3 regions of the Priestia sp. YIM B13486 genome follow, and region 1 is predicted to be linked to each of the others. Evidence: riboswitches for the same ligand, from Rfam matches in the RefSeq annotation. Region 1 holds a riboswitch; each other region holds the start of a gene.
What was found. A riboswitch is a leader RNA that binds a small molecule or an ion and turns the genes downstream of it on or off. The one in region 1 is predicted to bind S-adenosylmethionine.

Region 1 (7,026 bases):
CGGGAAAGAGACATAGGCGGGAGGCTGTTTTTGAAGCACGACTTCATTTTTTATCTCTTTTACAAATGCTCCTTTCCTGGCTAGTATCTCGATATAGCCTTCAGCTTCTAACTGTACATAAGCTGCTTCAACCGTATTTTGGCTAATGCTTAAATGAAGAGCTAGCTTTCGTTTGGAAGGCAGTTTTTCATGAGGCGGAATGGTACCTTTTTGAATTTGTTTTTTTATGTAGATATAAAGCTGCATGTACAAGGGATCTGTTTTTCTTTTATCAAGCAAAGGCATTAACTCTAACATGGTGTTCGTTCCTTTCTAACTGATACTATTAAAATTACCGTTTCTGACACTTACTCTCCATTCAGTTTCTTTATAAACTGGACTATATCTTATCCTTCAAGGAGATGACACAATGACCATTATTTATAAAACCAATGTCTCAATCCGTGCAGAACAAGCCGCTGAAGTGTTTGTACATTCAGGTATTAAACGTCCTGCACAAGACCTTGATCGAATTCAAAGAATGCTTGATCACGCTTCTCTTACTATTACCGCTTGGAACGGCAGCGAACTCATTGGCATAGCCAGAGCGTTAACAGATTTTAGCTACTGCTGCTATTTATCGGATTTAGCTGTTGTAAAAGACTATCAAAAGCAAGGAATCGGTACACAGCTCATCAAACACGTTCAATCAGAAATCGGCGAAGAAACCGCGCTGATTTTACTTTCCGCTCCTTCTGCTATGAACTACTATCCAAAAGCCGGCTTTCATCAAATTGATAATGGATTTAAAATTGATAGAATTCGGTAGACGCGAAGAAAGGAGCTTCTCCTTTCTTTTTATCCAAACGCCTGAGCTGCTATAGCAAAAAGATTGCCCTGTCTAGCAGGGAGAGGATTGACACCATACGCCATAACAGGAGGCTCATTTTGAAGCTGAAATCCGTGATTTTCCACAAGTTTCTTTAACGTTTCCTCATGAGAAGACAGGTCAATTCTCAGCTTTTCTTTGTAATTCTTCGCTAGTTCATCAATGACTAGCATCGCTGCTTCAGCGTTTGGAGCAACTACGGGACCAATCACGATATTGCTCGGCGTACGAACCGCTAAACCATAGCCCGTCATTTTATTTTGTTCGTTTTGTAAGACAACTGCTTTTTCAGCTTGCTGAATTCTACTTTTTAAAAATAGCTTTCTATTATCTCCAAATGCTGCTTCATCAAGCTTTACAATCCCTTTGAAGTCACTTCTCTTTAGGGGTCGTGTATAAAATCCTGAAACTTTAAATGCTCTTGGTGTGTATTCACTGATTATGTATTTACTTACATAGTCCACGGTTTTAAACCCTGTTGTTTGATATAAGTGCTCACCTTCTTTTGTCGCAATTAAGTAGGCATTCATCTCAGGGGAAAGAACTTGCAGACAGTGCTTCATGAGCTGCCCGGCTAACCCTTGTTTTCGGTAATCTTTTCTCACAATCACCATTCCTATAAAAGCTGACTGATTTTTGTACGAAATTACGGCCACACTTGATACGATGTCTCCGTTCTCATTTCTATGACCAAATACGTCTCCAGATGAAAAAATCGTATGTAAATCTGCTTCACTATAATCCCATTTTTCCAGCTGCGATAACAGCAGCAAACCTTTTATGTCTTTTTCACTAAATGTTTCAATCATTTCTGCATATGTCCTCCCAACTTTTCGATGCACTGTGTGGCGTTAAAAAGCATAAAACTAACATACTCATCCACTTTCAATTACCGTTTAATCATTAACGAATTCTCTAACTAAATAGTACAGAATAAATAGAATATTTTCTACATTATTTATCCGTACCAATGATCCCTTAAAATAAACTAATCATTCACACATAAACTAATGAAAAAAGACCTCTTTCCAAGAAAGAGGTCTTTTCTGTTATTTCACTAGCTTTTGCTCAGCTGCAGCTGAACTTTGACTTCGTTTATGAAATCCTTTTGCGTAGTACGCGATAATAAGACCGATAAACCATAATGGTCCGATGACAACTGCAATTCTTGTATCTGGATTATATGCCATGAGAACCACTACCAGCGCTAGGAACGCAAGTGACACATAAGATGTTAACGGAAATAAAGGCATTTTGTATTTCAGCTTTGCCTCTTCACCTGTTTTTAACGTTTTGCGATATTTAATTTGAGAAAGCAAAATAATTCCCCATGTCCAAATCGCACCGAATGTTGCAATACTTGTTACCCACGTAAATACTTTGGCAGGCACAATGTAGTTTAACGCTACTCCGACTAATAGCGCACCTGCTGATGCCAAAACAGCTTTTCCCGGTACGCCGCCCTTTGTAAGCTGACCGTATCCTTTTGGTGCTTCTCCGTGTTCTGCTAAGTTAAACAGCATACGGCCTGTACTAAAAATACCGCTGTTACAAGAAGAAAGAGCTGCTGTTAGTACAACAAAGTTAATGATACCAGCCGCCGCTGGAATGCCGATTTTTTCAAATGTTAATACAAACGGGCTTCCCTGTGAACCAATCTCTTGCCACGGATAAATCGACATAATGACAAATAACGCACCGACGTAGAAAATCAGAATACGCCAAAAGACAGAATCAATCGCTCTTGCTAGAGATTTTTCGGGATTTTTCACTTCTCCCGCGGTAACGCCGATCATTTCAATTCCTAAATACGCAAACATGACCATTTGCAGCGACAGCAAAATACCTTTGAATCCGTTCGGGAACAGTCCGCCGTTGTCCCACAAGTTTTTGATACCAGTCGCAACGCCGCCGTTGCCGATTCCGAACACGATCATTAATAATCCAACGGCAATCATTAATACAATCGCTAAAATTTTAATAAGTGCAAACCAAAATTCCAGTTCACCATATGCCTTAACAGCTAAGAAGTTAACCGTTGTCATGATGACAAGCGCCGATAACGCCCAAATCCAGTTTGGTACATCCGGATACCAATACCCCATATAAATACCAACGGCTGTAATTTCAGCCATACATGTTACAACCCATAAAAACCAGTAGTTCCAACCTGTTAAATAACCAGCAAGCGGCCCTAAGTAGTCGCGTGCGTACTTGCTGAATGAACCTGCAACAGGTTTTTGAATCGCCATTTCTCCAAGTGCTCTCATAATAAAAAACATAATCATTCCGCTAAATCCGTACGCCAATAATATTCCTGGCCCTGCTAATTTAATAGCAGATGCAGATCCAAGAAACAGTCCTACCCCTATGGCTGCTCCTAAGGACATCAGCGTCACATGTCTTTCTTCTAACCCGCGTTTCAATTCTTTCCCCTGAGTTTTCCCCTGCATAAACGTCTCCCCTTTTTCCAATCTGTCAAAACGAGATGAACACAGCCTTTTTTGTTAGCGCTTTCATATAAATTTGTGCTAAAAGACAGCTAGGCTGTATATTTGTATTCTATCACCTTTCCCTCACTTTTCTTTTGTCGAAAAACAAAAAAATTATCTTATCATTTTGTTTAAACGCACAATTAGACATAGGCACTACTTTTTTACTATGTATTTATTATTGCACTTAAGTAATAGTATTTTTTAAAAATAGAAAAACGCCGACTCAACTCCGTCAGCGCATCGTTCATTTTATGCTTTTTTATAAAAACTAGCATTTATCTCGCGGGTTCAAAAGTTTTACAGCCAGGTTCTTCCGTTTCAGAAACATGGTGACTACTTTCAGGACTCACAACGTAAATGGACTCTGCACTGCATTTATTTCCGGATTTCCAATACATGCACTCATTCACTTCACACAATACACCTTGAGCCACTGTTATCCCTCCTTTGCTTGTCTTATCTATTTACTACCCGAAATATAACGATTCTAACATTTTCACGCAAAAAAACCGCTTGTTTCTCAAGCGGATCTTTTTATTGCGTGTGTTCAACATACTGTTTTTTAGCTAAATATAACTCACGGCTCAGCGTGATCCGCCGTTCTCTCAAGTGCCTTAAGTTAGCCTGAAATTGTTCGTTAGTTGGCTCTTCTTGAATTAAGCGATACGTAAAAGAAATATCTTCATTTAACTGTTTAAAATCTTCCCATATCTCTTGAACTAGAGCGGATTGTTTTTCTTCAAATGAACGATTTTGATGCGTTTTTAGCGCCGCTAAAATTTCCTGCTGCCACGTTTCGTCTTTTATTTCTTTTGCTAATAAGTATAGATCTAAATAATCATTAATGCATAAATTCGTTTGTGTATTATTCAATGTCATCACCTTTTCTATACGAAATGTTTCTTCCTAAGAAGAGGATTTCATCATAGAAAAAGATTCCTCTTCTTATCTGTCAGAGCTAGGCTATGCTGGAATTAGCACCATTCAATAATTGTGGTTGCTGAGGTTTCAAAGGGCCAGTCCCTCCACCTCTCTAGATAAGAATATTTCGTTTTTAAATTATTTCTGACTATTCTAATATGTTTTATAGGTTACGTCAATAGCTTTTCAATAAAAAGAAAAAAGAAGTAAAATATGGTATGCTTTCATAAAGGATGGTGAGCACATGAAACGATATATGTTATCTGCTTTTTTGGGAAGCTTGCTGCTGCTTCTCAGCATTGCCTTTTCATCTACTTTCCATATTGCAATTGTCAAAACAACCGGAAGTATTGGAGGGATTATTTTAGCAGCAGCGGCTTTGATTATGAACGCGCTTGAAGCCCCCCCCTCCTCAGACAATACAGCTGGAGGAGCCCTTGAAGTACTAGATAAAGGCGCTGTTTGGGCTACTTATTTACTTTTACTTTCATTACCGAACCTCATCGCATGTATAACATCTTATGTTTTATGGACTCGCTGACATTCATCAACGTTACGGACGTTTTGCCACTTGGAAGCTCATTGATATTTGTTTATCTACAAAGCCAAGTTCACGATACACATGCTGTGCAAAATTCCCAGCATGAACGCTGAGTCTGATTTCAGGGTATCCTTTGATAGACAATTCATCAATTGCTTTTTGCATTAACGGCTTGGCTAAACCTTGCCCGCGGTATTCGGGTACAACATATAATTCGTAGATAAAGCCAATTTCTTCTTTTGAAAAGAAGTCGGTAGATGGGCCGATAAGAACCCAGCCTGCGAGTTTATTTTCTTGTCTTAAAACTAAATAATAACAGCCTTTTTCAAAGGCACTACCAACTAGTTCATTTACGCGTTCAGCTGACGGATGAAACTGCTTCATCGTTCCTTCAAACAGCGCATCAGCAGATTTCGTCCGAATTTCCTGTAATTCTTCTTCAGTAGCTTTTGCAATCATTATGGATCTCTCCTTTCGTGTTCGTTTTCCACATGCGAGGATAAATTCCTGCAAAAAAAGTCTTCGCCTAAGCGAAGACTTTTATTTAAATTCAAAATGTTCTTGATGATTGCCTCGTTCGTCCGTCCAGTTAATCATAATGTCTAAACTTGCCGCTTTTCCAGGAACAGCAAAATTCGCGTAGCGAAAACGCTGACCGCTTTTGCTTAAGTTAGACCTTTCAATAGGAGAAAACAAGCTGTATTTCGCCTTATTTTTTCCTTCGTGCCGAAAAGCTTGGACCTGCACGCGCTCTACGTCTTTTCCAATGTTTTCAACGGTTAATCCATATGTATGATAGACATTATTTTTCCACTTTAGCTGATTATCTCCCGTCATGCTCGCTTTTGTCAGTTCAACCGACCATTGTTCAGATGATTTCTTCATTGGAAGCTTCTCAATCGAAAGAGCGCTGACATGAATGGCTGCAAAAGCAAGCCAAACAAAACAAAAAGTGCTGACTGTATAAAATAGTCTTTTCATAGATTTTGATCTCCTTAGAAATTTTAGTAGTAGCATTTCCTGTTCACTCAAAAATTATGATAAACGCTTTAACAAAAAAAGCCTCTCCATTTAGGAGAAGCTTCTTAAATTAATGCATAAGCAAATCTTTTTGTTTGTCTAATGAGTGTTTTGTATATAAATCTCTTTCAATCGCATATTTAGGACGCTGTTTCACTTCGTTAAAAATCTTGCCAATGTATTCTCCGACAAGACCCATTCCCATTAGCTGCAAGCCGCCTACAAGCCAAATTGATAAAATAAGAGACGTCCAGCCGATTTGCGTATGATCTAAATATTTTTGAATCAGCGCATAAATACCAAACGCAATACTAAAGAGAAAAGAAGCTCCTCCAAGCAGCGTCAATAAGCGTATCGGCGCTACGCTAAAAGATGTAATTCCATCAAATGCAAAAGCAAGCATTTTCTTTAACGGATATTTTGATTCGCCCGCTGTCCGTTCTTTGCGGTCATATGTGACTTCCGTGGAGCGAAATCCTACTAATGGTACAAGGCCTCGTAAAAAGACGTTGCCTTCTTTATATTTCATAAGTTCACCAAGAGCACGTTTGCTCATGAGACGAAAATCGGCGTGATTTTGAACGAGCTGAATTCCTAGCTTATTCATAAAACGGTAAAACCCTACTGCCGTGGTTCGTTTAAAAAATGTATCAGTTTCTCTGCTGTCTCGAACACCATATACGACTTCATACCCGAGCCAATATTTCTCTATAAAAGTACGAATAACGCTGATATCATCTTGTAAATCTGCGTCAATGGAAATGACGCAGTCAGATTGCTTATGGGCTGCTTCTAGTCCTGCGAGCAAAGCATTTTGATGTCCTACATTCCGCGCTAGCTTCAACCCTTTTACAAACAAATTGCTGCAGCTTTCTTTTTCAATAAGCGACCACGTGCTGTCTTTGCTTCCATCGTCTACAAATAAAATGGTACTTTCACTTGATACAAGACGTTCATTTATCAGTTCTTTTACTACAGTAGTTAATTGAAAAGATGTTTCTGTGAATACTTCTTCTTCGTTGTAACATGGAACAACAATCGTTAAAATAGGTCTGTTCATGTTATTGCCCCCTTACTTTGCTTCATATACATACACTTTCCAAGCGGACTGTTTATCGTTAAACGCTTTTAAAAAGTGCAAACCGTCACTTTCAGCATTTTCGATTGGCACAGCTGAAAAG
Region 2 (7,026 bases), on a different contig from region 1:
CTATCTTTACGATGACCTGCTACAAAAGCAAAGCTTGCGCTGTATTCCCGGTGAGTGACAGGGATTCCTGCATAAGCAGCGGCTGCGATGCCTGATGTAATCCCTGGAACAATTTCAAATGAAATGCCCTGCTGCACGAGAGCTTCTGCTTCTTCCCCTCCGCGTCCAAAAACAAATGGATCTCCGCCTTTTAAGCGCGTTACAATTTTTCCGTTTTTAGCGAATTTCACTAAAAAGTTGTTAATTGTTTCTTGCTTGAGGGTATGGTAGTTCGGAAGCTTTCCGCAGTAAATGATATCTGCATCACTTTTAGCATACTCCAGCAGGTCCTTATTCACTAAACGATCATATAAGATAACATCTGCTTGCTGAATTGCTTTTAACCCTTTTAATGTAATTAAATCTGGATCTCCCGGTCCTGCACCGACTAGATATACTTTCCCCATGAATGCCTTTCACCCTTCCATCATTTCCACGTCTCCGCAGCGCTCCCACATTTTAATTTGAATTAGAACAGCGGACAAAGTCCGCTGTCATTTAGATAAATTTTCGGTTAGCTAAATATTCAATAACAGTTTGTACACATTCTTCTACAGACTGTGTGCTTGTATTAATTGTTAATTCAGGATTAGCCGGTGACTCATACGGAGAATCAATTCCTGTAAAATCACGAATTTCTCCGCTTCTTGCTTTTTTGTAAAGGCCTTTTGGATCTCTTTTTTCACATTCTTCTAACGGGCACTCCACGTATACTTCCAAAAATTCATTCCCCTCTAAGATCTCACGCACTTGAGCTCGGTCCTCTTGGAATGGAGAGATAAATGCTGTTAGTACCACTTGACCGCTGTCTACAAACAGCTTAGAAACCTCACCGATACGGCGAATATTTTCTGTACGATCTTCAGCAGAAAACCCTAGATTCTTATTTAAGCCGAAACGAACATTGTCACCATCTAATACATAGTTGCGAATATTTTTATCAAAAAGCGCTTTTGCCACTGCGTTTGCTACGGTAGATTTACCTGAACCCGAAAGACCTGTAAACCATAGTACAAAACTGTGATGATTATTTTGCTCGCGTCTTTCCTCTTTTGTAATTCCAGCATCATGCCACGTAATGTTTGTTGATTTGCTCACTTCAACCGCTCCTTATTTTGAAGATACTTTTTGTTTTGCTAATCCATTAATTAACACTTCAATTACTTCTTTACGGCTGAATGTGCTTGGTGGCACTTCTCCGTTACGAAGCATTTCACGTACCTTTGTTCCAGATAGAATCATATGATCTTCCTTGCTGTGAGGGCATGTTTTCGTTGATGCCATCGCTTCACATTTCTTGCAATAGAAGCTGTGTTCAAAGAATAAAGGTGTAATTCCTAATTCATCTGCTGTAAAGTTACTGAAGATTTTTTGTGCGTCATATGTTCCATAGTAGTCACCAACACCAGCGTGGTCACGGCCTACAATGAAATGTGTGCATCCAAAGTTTTTGCGAACCATTGCATGGAAAATAGCTTCTCTAGGTCCAGCATAGCGCATCGCAGCAGGGAAAACTGCTAAAGCTACACGATCGCTAGGATAATAGTTCTCTAAAAGTACTTCATAACTTTCCATACGGATATCTGCTGGGATATCATCTGACTTTGTTTCTCCTACAAGTGGATTTAAAAACAGGCCGTCTACAATTTCTAATGCCGTTTTTTGAATATATTCGTGCGCACGGTGAACAGGGTTACGAGTTTGGAATCCAACAACCGTTTTCCAACCGCGTTCTTCAAATGCTGCTCTTGTTTCAGTAGGATCTAGGTAATACTTTTCAAAACGCGTTTTAGGTGTACGTTCTACAAGTACGATTGGACCTGCTACATATACATTTGGGCGTTCCATCATTTTTTTCACGCCAGGATGAGCAAGTTCTGCCGTGCGGTACACGTTCTCCGCTTCTTTTTCTTTATTTGGGGTATATACTTCAGAAACTTCTAAAACACCATACGTTACGCCGTTTTGAACAAGTTTTACTTTGTCGCCAATGTTTAATTCTTTAGCTTGCTCTTCTGTTACAGGAAGAGTGATAGGAATACTCCATACTGTTCCATCTGCTAAACGCATATTTTCAACAACTGATTGATAATCTTTTTCTCCTAAAAATCCTGTAATTGGGCTGTAAGCACCAATTCCAATTAGTTCTAAATCACTTAGGGCCATGTTATCTACTTCGATTTCTTTTGTTAGTGACGTGTAGTCATATGTTGGTTGATATAAATTAATTAATTCTCCACCGTGTGCTTGAATTGTTGTCATTTTGTAAAATCCTCCTTAAATAATTAACACAATATAATAAAAAGCACTTGAATCACGCAGTCATTTTTTCTTTTTCCGACTGCAAGCTTGCTCTTTTTCTTCTAGTCGCTCTAGCTAAGCTTAGAACACCTGCTGTGGCAATACATCCGCTAGCTAGCACCACAAATGAATATAAGTCGCTTTCAAGTACTAATTTCACAAGAACATATGAGATTACGAGTGAAAATACAGGGGAGACCACCCAAACCTTTAACATTTGAATGACAACTTCGCGCTGTTCTTTCGTGAATCCCGTTTTCGCTGCTCCTATTCCAATAATAGAAGACGTAGTGACCTGTGTAAGGGGTACTGGCAAACCAAACAGTGAAGCGACTGTGACAAGAGAAGCACCAGTACCCGAGATAATGCACCCTTCCCCTATAGAATAGCGAGTAATTTTTTTCCCGTTTGTTTCAATAACTCGGCCTCCTAGTAAAAGAGCTCCGAGCGCCACTGCCAATCCTCCTGCTATGACACCCGTTGTGGCATCCATTAATCCAGCTCCTACTAGAGGACCGACAGCATTTGCCACGTTATTCATTCCAGCTGAGAAGGCTTCAAAGAATCCCGTCGCTATAACTAAAATCGTTAAAACTCTTTTCCACGTTCCCTTTGCTTCTTTTTTATGCGCTCCGCGTTTTATCACTTTTCCAATCAAAAAAGCAATGACAAATGAAACCAGCGGAACAATAATCCAAAAAGACATGACAACTAAAAGTTTTTCCACATACAGAGATTGATAAGCTACGCCTACTCCAACAACTGAACCAACCGTTACTTCACTTGTTGATAGAGGAATACCAATTAAATTCGCGAAAAAGAGTGACAGCGTTGCAGCAGCCAGAATGATAATAACTAATTCTACTGACAGCAATTTTTCAGGTATGATACCTGAACTGATGGTTTTTACCACCTCGCCGCCTCCGATAATGGCTCCGAGCACAATACCTACAGCACAGATGAACAGGGCTACTCTTTTCTTTTTAATCGCACCGGAGCCGTATGAAACGCCCATAGCTGCTGCTGCACCGCTTGCCCCAATATTCATTGCAAAAAAAAGCGCAATGATAAAGGCAACATATAAAAGCATCATTTATTCAGCTCTTTCGTATTTAAGATTCGTGTAATCCGCATTCAACTTTTTGTGTACCTGCCCATCTTCCTGAACGTAAATCGTCTACATTGTAGGCAGGTGCGGTACAGGGCTCACAGCCAATACTTGGGTAGCCTTGATCATGAAGTTTGTTATATGGTAAATCATGCTTATACACATAGCGCCAAACTTCTTTCCAGGACCAATGAATTAACGGGCAGACTTTCACTTTCTTGAATTTCTCATCTTTATTAAAATAATTCGTGTTGGCACGAGACTCAGACTGCTCGCGTCTCAAACCAGAAATCCACGCATCATAAGGAGCAAGAGATTCCCTTAGCGGGATGATTTTTCGAATTTGACAGCATAGGTTAGGCTGACTCTTCCAAAGTTCATCTCCATGTTTCTCAGCTTGTTCTGCAAGCGTTAAATCCGGTTTTTTCATATGAATACGCAAATCAGGAAAGCGTTCTTTAATTGCATCAATTACTTCATATGTTTCTTTAAAATGAACGCCCGTATCTAAAAAGACAATTTCAGCATCTTTTTTCACTTTTGAAATTAAATCAATTAACACGATTCCTTCGATACCAAAGCTTGATGCGTAAATAATTGAATCTCCGTAGGTATCATACGCCCACTGCAATGCTGAAAGAGCTCCTTTTGTTTCATCTTCACTGTCGAACTCTGGAAATGTATCACTCCAGTTTTCGTACGTATATAAGTCTGCCATTTTCTTCACTCCAATTCTTAGTTATCCGCGTTATCCAATAAAAAAAGACGGTTTTACCCACTAGAATTGGATAAAACCGCCTCTAGTGTGTCTAGTCAGCGAAACTATTTAATTCTTACTTTGCTTCGACATGCTCAAAAATTTGTTTTAAGTCGGGGGTTACAGTCATTGGTGTCCCTCCTCAAATTATCGCTTGCGCTATATCAAAATAAAAAGTCTTCCATATTGAAAGACTGGGTAGGCAATAAATTTTCACCTTATCTTTCAAAATGATACACACTTTGCTGGAATTAGCACCTTGCTAAGCAGGTTGCCGGGGTTCAGCGGGCCAGATCCCTCCACCACTCTTGATAAGCATTTTTTAAAAATTTTAGCATATTTAGAATATTTGTCAACATTAAAAATCATATATCCGATAAGAAAACTATACTTTAAATTCACAGAAATATCTATACTTTTATTTAAAACAACATATGTAAATTTAACCCAAACGTGAACATATCAATTTATAAAACGCTTTCTTTTTTCTCCAACTTTTTATATTCTCTTGCTAAATAAAACACAAAACCTCACTATAAAATTAATAAGGGATTTATAAGCTTTACGGATAATTCACCCACATTAGCACACATTACAGATAACACTGACTGACAGATAGGAGCTATATAAGATGGAGAGACAACCTTTTCAATTAGACGATACAATTAAAAATAATGTGCGAACATATTTACAGCAGATTTCAACTGAAGCCTCTAATTTAATTAAACATTTAGACACGAGTGATCATTGTATCCTATGTGATTTTGAGGAGATGAGAAGGTTATTTCAAGATGTTCAAGCTACGGCTGCCTCTTATTACTTGCGCCATTATTTATCGCCTTATACATTTGAATATGCTGCTCTGTCTTTAGCTATTCATAACCTTTCGGAGAAACGTCACGGCGCTTTAATTGTCATTGAACGGGAACAAAATGTAGACCCTCTTATTCAAAAAGGAATGCCTATTCAAGCTCCTGTCAGCGCTACGCTAGTTGAGACGCTGTTCTATCCAGGGACACCCTTACATGACGGAGCCGTCCTAATTAGAAATAATCAGCTTATTTCAGCTGCTAATGTTTTACCTCTTTCGTCTATTATTTTAACGAACAAAAAATTGGGAACACGTCACCGTGCAGCCATTGGAATGTCGGAAAAATCGGATGCATTAATTTTAGTTGTATCTGAAGAAACAGGCAAAATTTCGTTTGCTCTTGATGGAAGCCTCTACCCTATTCACTCCAGCAAAAATATGATTTAAGAGCCCTTTCCTGATAAGCAGCCCTATCTTGACTTCTATATCCTTTCTCTTTAATATATTTCATAGTTTTTACATACTATAGATACGGGTGATGCATATGACAATTTTAAAATTTGAACATGTAGGCGTTCAAGTAAAGGATATAGAAGAATCGATTGAGTTCTATACGCAAAAAGTGGGATTAGAGCTCATCGAAAAACTACCACATACCGATCCGTCTTTGAAGCTAGCTTTTCTAGGTTTAGAAGGCAATGTAATCGTAGAGTTAATTCAAGGGTATAACTCAAGCTTACCTAACGAAGGGAAAGTTCATCATTTTGCGCTGGCAGTAGACGGAATTGAAGAGGAGTTTGAGCGTTTAAAATCAGCAGGCGTTTCATTTGTGGAAGAAAACATTGTAACTTTGCCAAATGGAGCAAGATACTTATTTTTCTACGGTCCAGACAAAGAATGGATTGAATATTACGAAGTAAAAAGATAAAGATATCTTATACCTTCAGTGAAAAATGGTCATACTGTGGCTATGACTAATCACTGGAGGTTTTTTTATGATGGAATGGCTATTATTTCGACTTTTTCGTCGTTCTATTTTAGTGCGGCTTCTTTTTATTATCGGCTGCCTTGTTCTGCTTTTCGGCATGCTTATACATTTCCTAGAGCCGCAAACGTTTGGGAATGTGTTTGAAGGAATTTGGTGGGTTATTATTACAATCTCTACTATAGGGTACGGTGATTTTGCTCCGACCACTACGATTGGAAGGTTAGCTGCAATTATTTTAGTTCTGATCGGAACGGGATTTATTACTACTTATTTTGTCACGCTTTCTAAAATTGCTGTTTCCGCTGAGAGCGCTTATTTGGAAGGGAATTTAAAATTTTATGGAAAAGATCACTTCATCGTTGTTGGGTGGAATGAGCGCGCCAAACTCGTGTTAGAGTATTATCGCGACGCATTTCATAAAGAAGACATTGTGCTTATCGACGACTCTCTGACTAAAAATCCCATGATTTGTGATCGCGTTCATTTTATTAAAGGAAGTCCCTCTCATTATGAAGTATTAGAACTTGCCAACGCTCGGTACGCAAAAAAAGTGCTGATTACTGCCGATCAGCATAAGACAGAAGAATATGCAGACATGAATACTATTGTTACGTTAGTCGCTCTGCAAGGATTGAACCCTTCTATTTACAGCATCGTTGAACTTTTAACAAAAAAGCATATTCAAAATGCACAAAACTTGGGGGTGAATGAAATGATTAAAACAAACGAGTTGATTAGTCAAGTCATGTACGAACATATTTTTGTGAAAAAATTAGAGAGTTTAAAAAAAGAATAGTTCCTTCAATTACTGAAGCAGCGCATTTTCTGCCTCTCTAATTAGCTCTTCTCCTAAGCTGATATACTTTTCTGGAAATGAAGCGTCTGCGTCTTGGGGCTCTGCAAACTGATTAAATGAAGCACTAACATTTCCATTGTGAACATCGTCATCTAGACCAATTTGATATTTATGTGAAAGTAAAAATGGCGTGCCAATCTGTACGGTTGTTCCTTTAGAATCCAGC
Region 3 (7,026 bases), on a different contig from region 1:
GAGAAGAGCCAAGTAAAGAAAGAGCTTTTTCCGCTTTCTTATAAATAGATTTCCAGTTTACAAATGTCTTACTTTTATTAGAAGTCTGCACGTCTAACACAATGTTTTCAGCCACTGACAGCGAAGGAATCAGCGCTACATCTACTTCTTGATGCACAATGCCGATGCCCTGGCGCTTAGCTTCTTTAGGAGAAGAAATGGAGATTTCTTCTCCGTCTTTGCAGATTTTTCCTTCGTACTCGTCGTAAGCTCCGCACAATATTTTCATCAGCGTACTTTTACCGGCACCATTGGCTCCCAATAAAGCATGGATTTCCCCTTTTCGAACAGTAAAATCAACTTTGTTCAGCGCTTGAAAAGAACCAAAGTTTTTTGTTATGTTCTTCATTGAAAGCTCGTTCGTCATATCTGTCCCTCCACTTCTATTCTTTTTTACCCCATTCTTCTACATACTGACTAAGCTGATCCATATTAATCGTTTGATTAGGCAAGTCTGTTTGTTTGACTAAAACCGGATCAAAGGAATAATAACGAGGGATCTCTTGACCGGAAATCTTTTTAAGAAGCAGATCAACTTGCTTTTCTCCTACTGAAGCTGGATTTACGGCAGCTGACGCTTTCCACGGGCTGTTTTTTGCCTGCATCATTTGTAGATCTTCATCAGATAAGTCTACTCCGTACACTTTAATCTCGTCTCGTCCTGCTTCTTTAATCGCTCTTGTTACTCCTTTTGCAAATTCGTCCCAAGGTGCCCAAACGGCCGCGATGTCTCCTTTATTTGGATACTGCTTCAACACAGCTGCCATTTTATTTTGTGTGTCTAATGAGGTGTTGTCCGTTGCGCTTCCAAACGTAGCAATTTGTTTTACATCTGGATAGCGATTCATCATAATTTTATAAATGCTGTCGCGCTTTTCCATCGGCGCAAACCCTCCAACAAATGCATATACAATGTTTCCTTTTCCATTAATGTCCTGCATCATTTGTTTCAGACCCTGCAGCGCAAGCATATAATCGTCTTGGTCAATTGTTGTAACGCCTTCTACTTTTAATTCTACGTCTGTTGCAATAACGGGAATTCCTTTTGCAATCGCGCGCTTCACGCCAGGTTCAAGGGTTTCAGCCCGGCCGTGGTCAATCATAATACCGTCAACATTTTGGTTAATAGCCGTGTCTAAATAAGCAGCCATTTTGGATTGATCATTGTTTGAATCAGAAACGGATAGCTGTACCCCTGCTTTTTTAGCCGCTTTTGTCACACCTGTTATGTACTGAGCAGCGTGAGTGCCTGACGTAAATTCAGAAATAAGCGCAATTTTTGTATCTTTCGTAACCTTTTTTCCTTCTTGCTGTACAGGCTTAGCAGAAGCCGCTTGCTGCGCTGGAGCTGCCTGTGCTTTCTCGTTTAGACTTGGCTGTTCTTTCGTGCAGGCAGCCAGTGCAAAGATTAGAAGCACGAGCAAAGTAAGTGGCCACAGCATTTTTTTACTCTTTTTCATGGTGTTCCTCCCATTAAACTTATTATTCATATAAAAATAGTTAGTTTTATAATAATCCAAAGAATACCCCGCTTTTAGATGTAAAAGCGGGGTGAAAATGACCTATGCTTTACAAGTAATTGTTATGCGTAAATAGGTACCCATCCTTCAGTTGTCACGAAAATTCGGACAGCGACTACTTTACGATCTTCCATTAGTGTAAAGTAATGAAGAATGTTCTCTGGTACTGAAATTAAATCGCCCGGCTCTAATTCAACATCAAAAAATTCGCCGTCTTTTCCTTGAATAACAAAGATTCCATGACCGCTTACAATAAAGCGAACTTCGTCATCTGTATGAATATGCTTGCGCTGAAAGTTTTTTAACAATTCATCAATATTTGGTGTAGATTCCGATAACGAGATAACATCTTGAGCTTTATAGCCGCGGCGTTCCGAAATATCTTTAATATCCTCACCAAAAGCGTTTAAAATTTCTGTTTTTTCTTCATCAGTTAAATCATATTTTTCACGAAGATTTTCTGGAAGTTTTGTAATATCCCAGTTTTCATAAATAACTTCATTGTTTGCCAGAAAAGCTGATACTTCCTCTTGAGTTTCAATTCTTTTATTGTTTACATGTAAGCGAATGTGCGCCATTTTTGTTTCCTCCTTTTATAAATGCACCTTTGGCTTAATGCCTTTAAGTGACAGTAATTTGACGTGGTAACTAAATAGAAATTCATAGGCTTCTAGCGCTTTTTTTGTTTCAAATGCATTTTTCCCCCATACCGTAATCCCGTGATTACGAATCAAAATCGCGCCTTGATCGCCTTTTATATGGTGAGAAAACTCTTCTGCTAGTGTCGGAATATCTGCGTAATTCGGAATAATCGGAACAGTAATTTCCGCATCTTCTTCCCAAATGCCTAGCGCCTTAATAATTTCTTGACCTTTGAATGAAATAACGCCTTCATCTCCGTACAGTTCAGAGATCACGTTGTTGTCGATTGTATGTACATGAAGACTGCACCCAGCATTCGTTAAATCGTAAATCTTAACGTGTAAAAGCGTTTCAGCAGAAGGCTTTAAATGCGTGTCTTCTGCAGGCTTTCCATATTGATCAACTAATAAAAAATCTTCATTTGTGCGTTTTCTTTTATCTTTTCCACTTGCTGATACAAAGAAAGTTGTCGGGTTTTGATCCACTTTAATCGCTAAGTTTCCGCTCGTACCGAAGAACCAATCGCGCTCTGCCAGCTCATCTTTTATATCTGCAAGCTCGTGTAATCGTTGCTGAGCCATAATACTCATGCTTTCACCTCTTCTGTTAATTCTTGTAAATGGTGAATGACATCATAAAAAGTAGAAAAAGGACGATACGGTAGAGATAGCTCTTCACATTTTTCAATTAAAAAGTCACGTGCAATGACCGTATCAGCTAATTTGGCAGCCTGCAAATCCGTAATGGAATCGCCAATAACAACCGTATGATCTCTTTCATCTGCAAGATGGCGAATAATCGTTGGCTTACAGCAGCCGCAGTCATTTGTACACTGTTTATCACATGTATGAGGCCACGTAATGGAAATATGCTCACCGGAAAAATCAGATCCGTTGCAGTAGAGCATTTCCTCTGCAACTCGATTTCCCAAAAGTGGTTTTACAAAAAAGTCAATTCCTCCGCTTACAATATAAAGCGGAATATGGTGTTCTTTTGTATAGGCAATAAAATCATCAAATCCATCTCGAATAGCAGACGTCTCTAAAATATAAGAAATAATATCTTCTTTTAATTCCACTGGGAGCAAGGCAAACATTTGCCCAACTCCTTCTTGAATGGAGACGCGCTGTGCCAACACGTCGTCTTTAATACTTTCCCACTCCGGAGGAGCAAATTGTTTCATAATAGCAATAATGTTATCGCTATTTGTAATTGTTCCATCAAAGTCACAAAAGATTTTTAACGATGTCATGCTTTCACCTCTACTGTTCCCCATAGTTGCAAAGCTTTTTGCAACTCTTTTGATTCTTCAGCTTTTTCGGCTAGTGTTTGATGAGAGAGTACTGCATCTATCGCCGCACGGAAGGCTTTTCCTCCTCCGATAGCTCCGTCTGGATGACCGTGAACTCCGCCTCCTGCATTAATAATGCTGTCGATTCCAAAGTCCTTCACAAGCTGCGGTACCATTCCAGGATGAATTCCTGCTGAAGGAACCGGGAAAGACTGCTTATATTTGTATACAGGACGCGTTAATTCGTAGGCAATGCCTGTCGTATCTTCAAGAGAAAGCGCTACGCTTCCGTATGGTGATGGAAACAGTGAGAAATCTGCTCCGGCTAAACGCAATAGCTTTCCAAGCAGCAATGAATTTGAAAAACCGTAAAACTCTGATGGCGTAAGCGCTCCGCTAACAGCTGGGTGTGCCATAATCGGCAAGTTAATTTCATCGTCTTCTCGAAGTGCCTGCAGTACGTCTAACCCGTAAGCAAATACGTTGAATAAAAGAGCATCGGCTCCTAGCTCAGCTGCTTTTCTCGCTTTTTCTTTTAACTCAAACGTTCGTCCCGTTAAATTAACAGCATACAGCGTGCGGTGTCCCGTTTTTTCGTATACTTCATTCAGTACTTTTTTCCCTTCTGTAACGCGAGCTTCAAAAGGTGTTCGTTCACTATCAAACAAAATCTCGTCGTCTTTAACCAAATCCACTCCGCCAAGCGCTTGCTCACGCAGCTGAGTTGTTAAGTACGTCATACCTCTTCCAATCACGCCTTTAAAAATACTCATCACAAGCGGACGGTCATAAACGCCTAGTTTCTCTCGGATACCTTCTATTCCAAAGCGCGGTCCTGGGAATTCAGCTAATAATTCATCAGGAAAATCCAAGTCTAATAATTTCACTTTTCCATCAAGTGATAGTTTTCCGAAAACCGTAACTAAAATAGCCGGTAAATCTCTTGAAAAGTTGGCAGTTGGATAAGCAATTTTGACAATAGCCTGCTTAATTTCTCCGCCTAAATATCCGTTTACACGTTCGCAATCTTGAAGCTCAGTTACGGACACGACGCGCCCTTTATGCTTTTGAAGCTGTTGCTGATCTAAAAGCGGCAGATCTGTCCATGAGCCGACGGTTAGTCCTAAAGCAATTCCTTCCGCTTTTTTATGAAAATTTCCTTTATTATCATGTAGTAAGTAGCTTGCAACGATTTCGCTCATTATGCTAAAAACTCCCTTGCTGTTTAATATCGTTAATAAAAAAAGCCTCTTCTGTGATTAAGAAGAGGCTTTCGTTGCTCTTCTTATCTCTCAGCTGCTGCTGCAAGAATTAGCACCGTGCTTAACATGCGTTAAGTCGGTTGCCGGGCTTCATCGGGCTAGTCCCTCCACCTACTCTTAATAAGAAAGTTGCTATTTATTTAAATTGAATTCGTAGATTATATACTAAATAAAAAATACCGCTAGGATTTATCGGTTATTAATCTCGTTAACTTCTTACATATTAAGCCAACTCAAAAAGGATTGTCAATGCGTTTTTAAAATAAATTTAATTTTTTTATTCGAGATACAGCTTCTCTCATTCGTTCTTCATCCGTCAGCAGTCCTACGCGCACATAGCCTTCCCCATATGTTCCAAAGCCTACACCAGGAGCAACTACAACGTGGGCTTTTTCAAGGAGTAAATCTGAAAACTGTTCGGAAGTATATCCTTTAGGAACTTTTAGCCATGCAAAAAAGGAGCCTGCTGGAGATGTAACATCCCAACCAATTTCTCGAAGCCCTTGAATAAAGGTATTGCGTCTAGATTCATAGCGCTTAACTAAATCATTCACACATTGTTGAGATTCCAACAGAGCTGCGGCTGCTGCCTCTTGAACCGCCCCAAAGAGACTGACATACATATGATCTTGAAGAAGATTAATAGCTTCTACTACACTTTCATTTCCTACAGCAAATCCAACTCGCCATCCCGCCATGTTATACGTTTTAGAAAGAGTATAAATTTCAATTCCCGTCTCTTTTGCACCAGGAGTCTGTAAAAAACTGATTGGCTTTTTACCATCAAACCCAATTGCTCCGTAAGCAAAGTCGTGTACCACACAAATATCGTGCTTGGCAGCAAACGCCACGGTGTCTTCAAAAAATTCTGCCGTTGCCACTGCACCAGTAGGATTATTCGGATAGTTTAAAAACATGAGCTTTGCCTGTGCTTTAGCACGTTCACTTATCTCTTCGTATACGGGTAGAAAATGATTTTCAGCCGTGAGAGGCATCACTTCCATCTTGGCTTTTGCAAGCTCTACTCCAGACCAGTAATCAGGATACCCAGGATCCGGAACCAGCACCGTATCTCCAGGATTTAACAAGCACTGCGGGATTTCAACAAGTCCACCCTTTCCGCCAAATAAAATAGCTACTTCTTTTTCAGGATCCACATCAACGCCATATTCTCGTTTATAAAAAGTCGCAACGGCCTCTTTTAAAAACTGGTGCCCCCGAAATGGAGAATATTTATGATGCATAGGATTAGCACTTGCTTTTTGCAGTGTTCCTACAATATGTGAAGGAGTAGGCTGATCAGGATTTCCCTGCCCTAAGTTAATAACGTCGTGCCCTTGGGCCATTACTTTTCCTACCTTGCCCACAAGTGATGCAAAAAATTGTTTTGGTAAACTTTTTAATAGTTCCGATTGCTCAAATTGTTTCATCATCGCACACCTTCTCAAAAAATTCTTGAAATTCTAGTCACAAATAATATATTGTAATACTCAACTTGTAAAGTCATTTTTTTCAACTACTAAAAAAAGGACGGATGATAAAGTGAGTGTAAAAATTACGTGTTTGCAGCTTGATATTGCGTTTGGAAACCCAACTAAAAATCGAAAATATATCGAACAAAAAATGACGGAAGCCCTGAAAGAAAACCCTGATATCCTTGTGCTTCCTGAGCTATGGGATACAGCTTATGATTTGACGCGGCTAGACGAAATTGCAGATGATGAAGGACAGCAAGCCAAGCAATTAATCTCTCAGTTTGCTAAAACGAACGAAGTAAATATTGTGGCAGGTTCGATCGCGAAAAAAACAGAGCAAGGCGTCACGAATACGATGTATATTTTTGACCGAAAAGGTCGTGAAGTATCACAATACAGTAAACTGCACTTATTTAAATTAATGGATGAACACCTGTATTTAGAAGCAGGAACAGCAAAAAATCTTTTTACACTTGAACAGTCACTGTGCGCAGGAGTTATTTGTTACGATATTCGTTTTCCAGAATGGATTCGGGTTCATACTAGCAGCGGAGCAGAAGTCTTGTTTGTTGTCGCTCAGTGGCCGGCTCCAAGACTTGCCCACTGGAAAGCCCTACTCATTAGCCGTGCAATCGAAAATCAATGCTATGTAATCGCATGTAATCGTGTAGGCCAAGATCCTAATAACACATTTGCCGGACATTCCTTAGTCATCGATCCGTGGGGAGAAATAATCGCTGAAGCTGGCGATAGCGAAGAACTTTTAAGTGCTGACGTTAACCTGGAACTTGTAAAAG

Region 2: it holds a riboswitch for S-adenosylmethionine, as region 1 does, so the genes downstream of both, ACFX4G_RS14710 (phosphoadenylyl-sulfate reductase) here and ACFX4G_RS24890 (hypothetical protein) in region 1, are expected to answer to the same signal.
Region 3: it holds a riboswitch for S-adenosylmethionine, as region 1 does, so the genes downstream of both, mtnW (2,3-diketo-5-methylthiopentyl-1-phosphate enolase) here and ACFX4G_RS24890 (hypothetical protein) in region 1, are expected to answer to the same signal.

What each region holds. Positions count from the first base shown of each region.
Region 1 is NZ_JBHZOZ010000015.1:18,619-25,644, forward strand. It holds gene pdxR (MocR-like pyridoxine biosynthesis transcription factor PdxR) at 1-297, opposite strand, end outside; gene ACFX4G_RS24870 (GNAT family N-acetyltransferase) at 410-808, shown strand; gene ACFX4G_RS24875 (GNAT family N-acetyltransferase) at 838-1,677, opposite strand; gene alaP (alanine permease AlaP) at 1,918-3,321, opposite strand; gene ACFX4G_RS24885 (DUF1540 domain-containing protein) at 3,639-3,797, opposite strand; gene ACFX4G_RS24890 (hypothetical protein) at 3,898-4,236, opposite strand; SAM riboswitch class I at 4,306-4,407, opposite strand; gene ACFX4G_RS24895 (hypothetical protein) at 4,529-4,825, shown strand; gene ACFX4G_RS24900 (GNAT family N-acetyltransferase) at 4,838-5,284, opposite strand; gene ACFX4G_RS24905 (hypothetical protein) at 5,366-5,806, opposite strand; gene ACFX4G_RS24910 (glycosyltransferase family 2 protein) at 5,916-6,905, opposite strand; gene ACFX4G_RS24915 (DUF6044 family protein) at 6,918-7,026, opposite strand, start outside.
Region 2 is NZ_JBHZOZ010000005.1:4,951-11,976, forward strand. It holds gene cobA (uroporphyrinogen-III C-methyltransferase) at 1-446, opposite strand, end outside; gene cysC (adenylyl-sulfate kinase) at 538-1,137, opposite strand; gene sat (sulfate adenylyltransferase) at 1,150-2,301, opposite strand; gene ACFX4G_RS14705 (sulfate permease) at 2,354-3,433, opposite strand; gene ACFX4G_RS14710 (phosphoadenylyl-sulfate reductase) at 3,453-4,166, opposite strand; SAM riboswitch class I at 4,421-4,523, opposite strand; gene cdaS (sporulation-specific diadenylate cyclase CdaS) at 4,837-5,463, shown strand; gene ACFX4G_RS14720 (VOC family protein) at 5,561-5,944, shown strand; gene ACFX4G_RS14725 (potassium channel family protein) at 6,012-6,800, shown strand; gene ACFX4G_RS14730 (YugN-like family protein) at 6,810-7,026, opposite strand, start outside.
Region 3 is NZ_JBHZOZ010000006.1:281,471-288,496, forward strand. It holds gene ACFX4G_RS17985 (sugar ABC transporter ATP-binding protein) at 1-406, opposite strand, end outside; gene ACFX4G_RS17990 (sugar ABC transporter substrate-binding protein) at 423-1,499, opposite strand; gene ACFX4G_RS17995 (1,2-dihydroxy-3-keto-5-methylthiopentene dioxygenase) at 1,622-2,137, opposite strand; gene ACFX4G_RS18000 (methylthioribulose 1-phosphate dehydratase) at 2,153-2,791, opposite strand; gene ACFX4G_RS18005 (2-hydroxy-3-keto-5-methylthiopentenyl-1-phosphate phosphatase) at 2,788-3,453, opposite strand; gene mtnW (2,3-diketo-5-methylthiopentyl-1-phosphate enolase) at 3,450-4,694, opposite strand; SAM riboswitch class I at 4,775-4,881, opposite strand; gene ACFX4G_RS18015 (pyridoxal phosphate-dependent aminotransferase) at 5,012-6,184, opposite strand; gene ACFX4G_RS18020 (carbon-nitrogen family hydrolase) at 6,297-7,026, shown strand, end outside.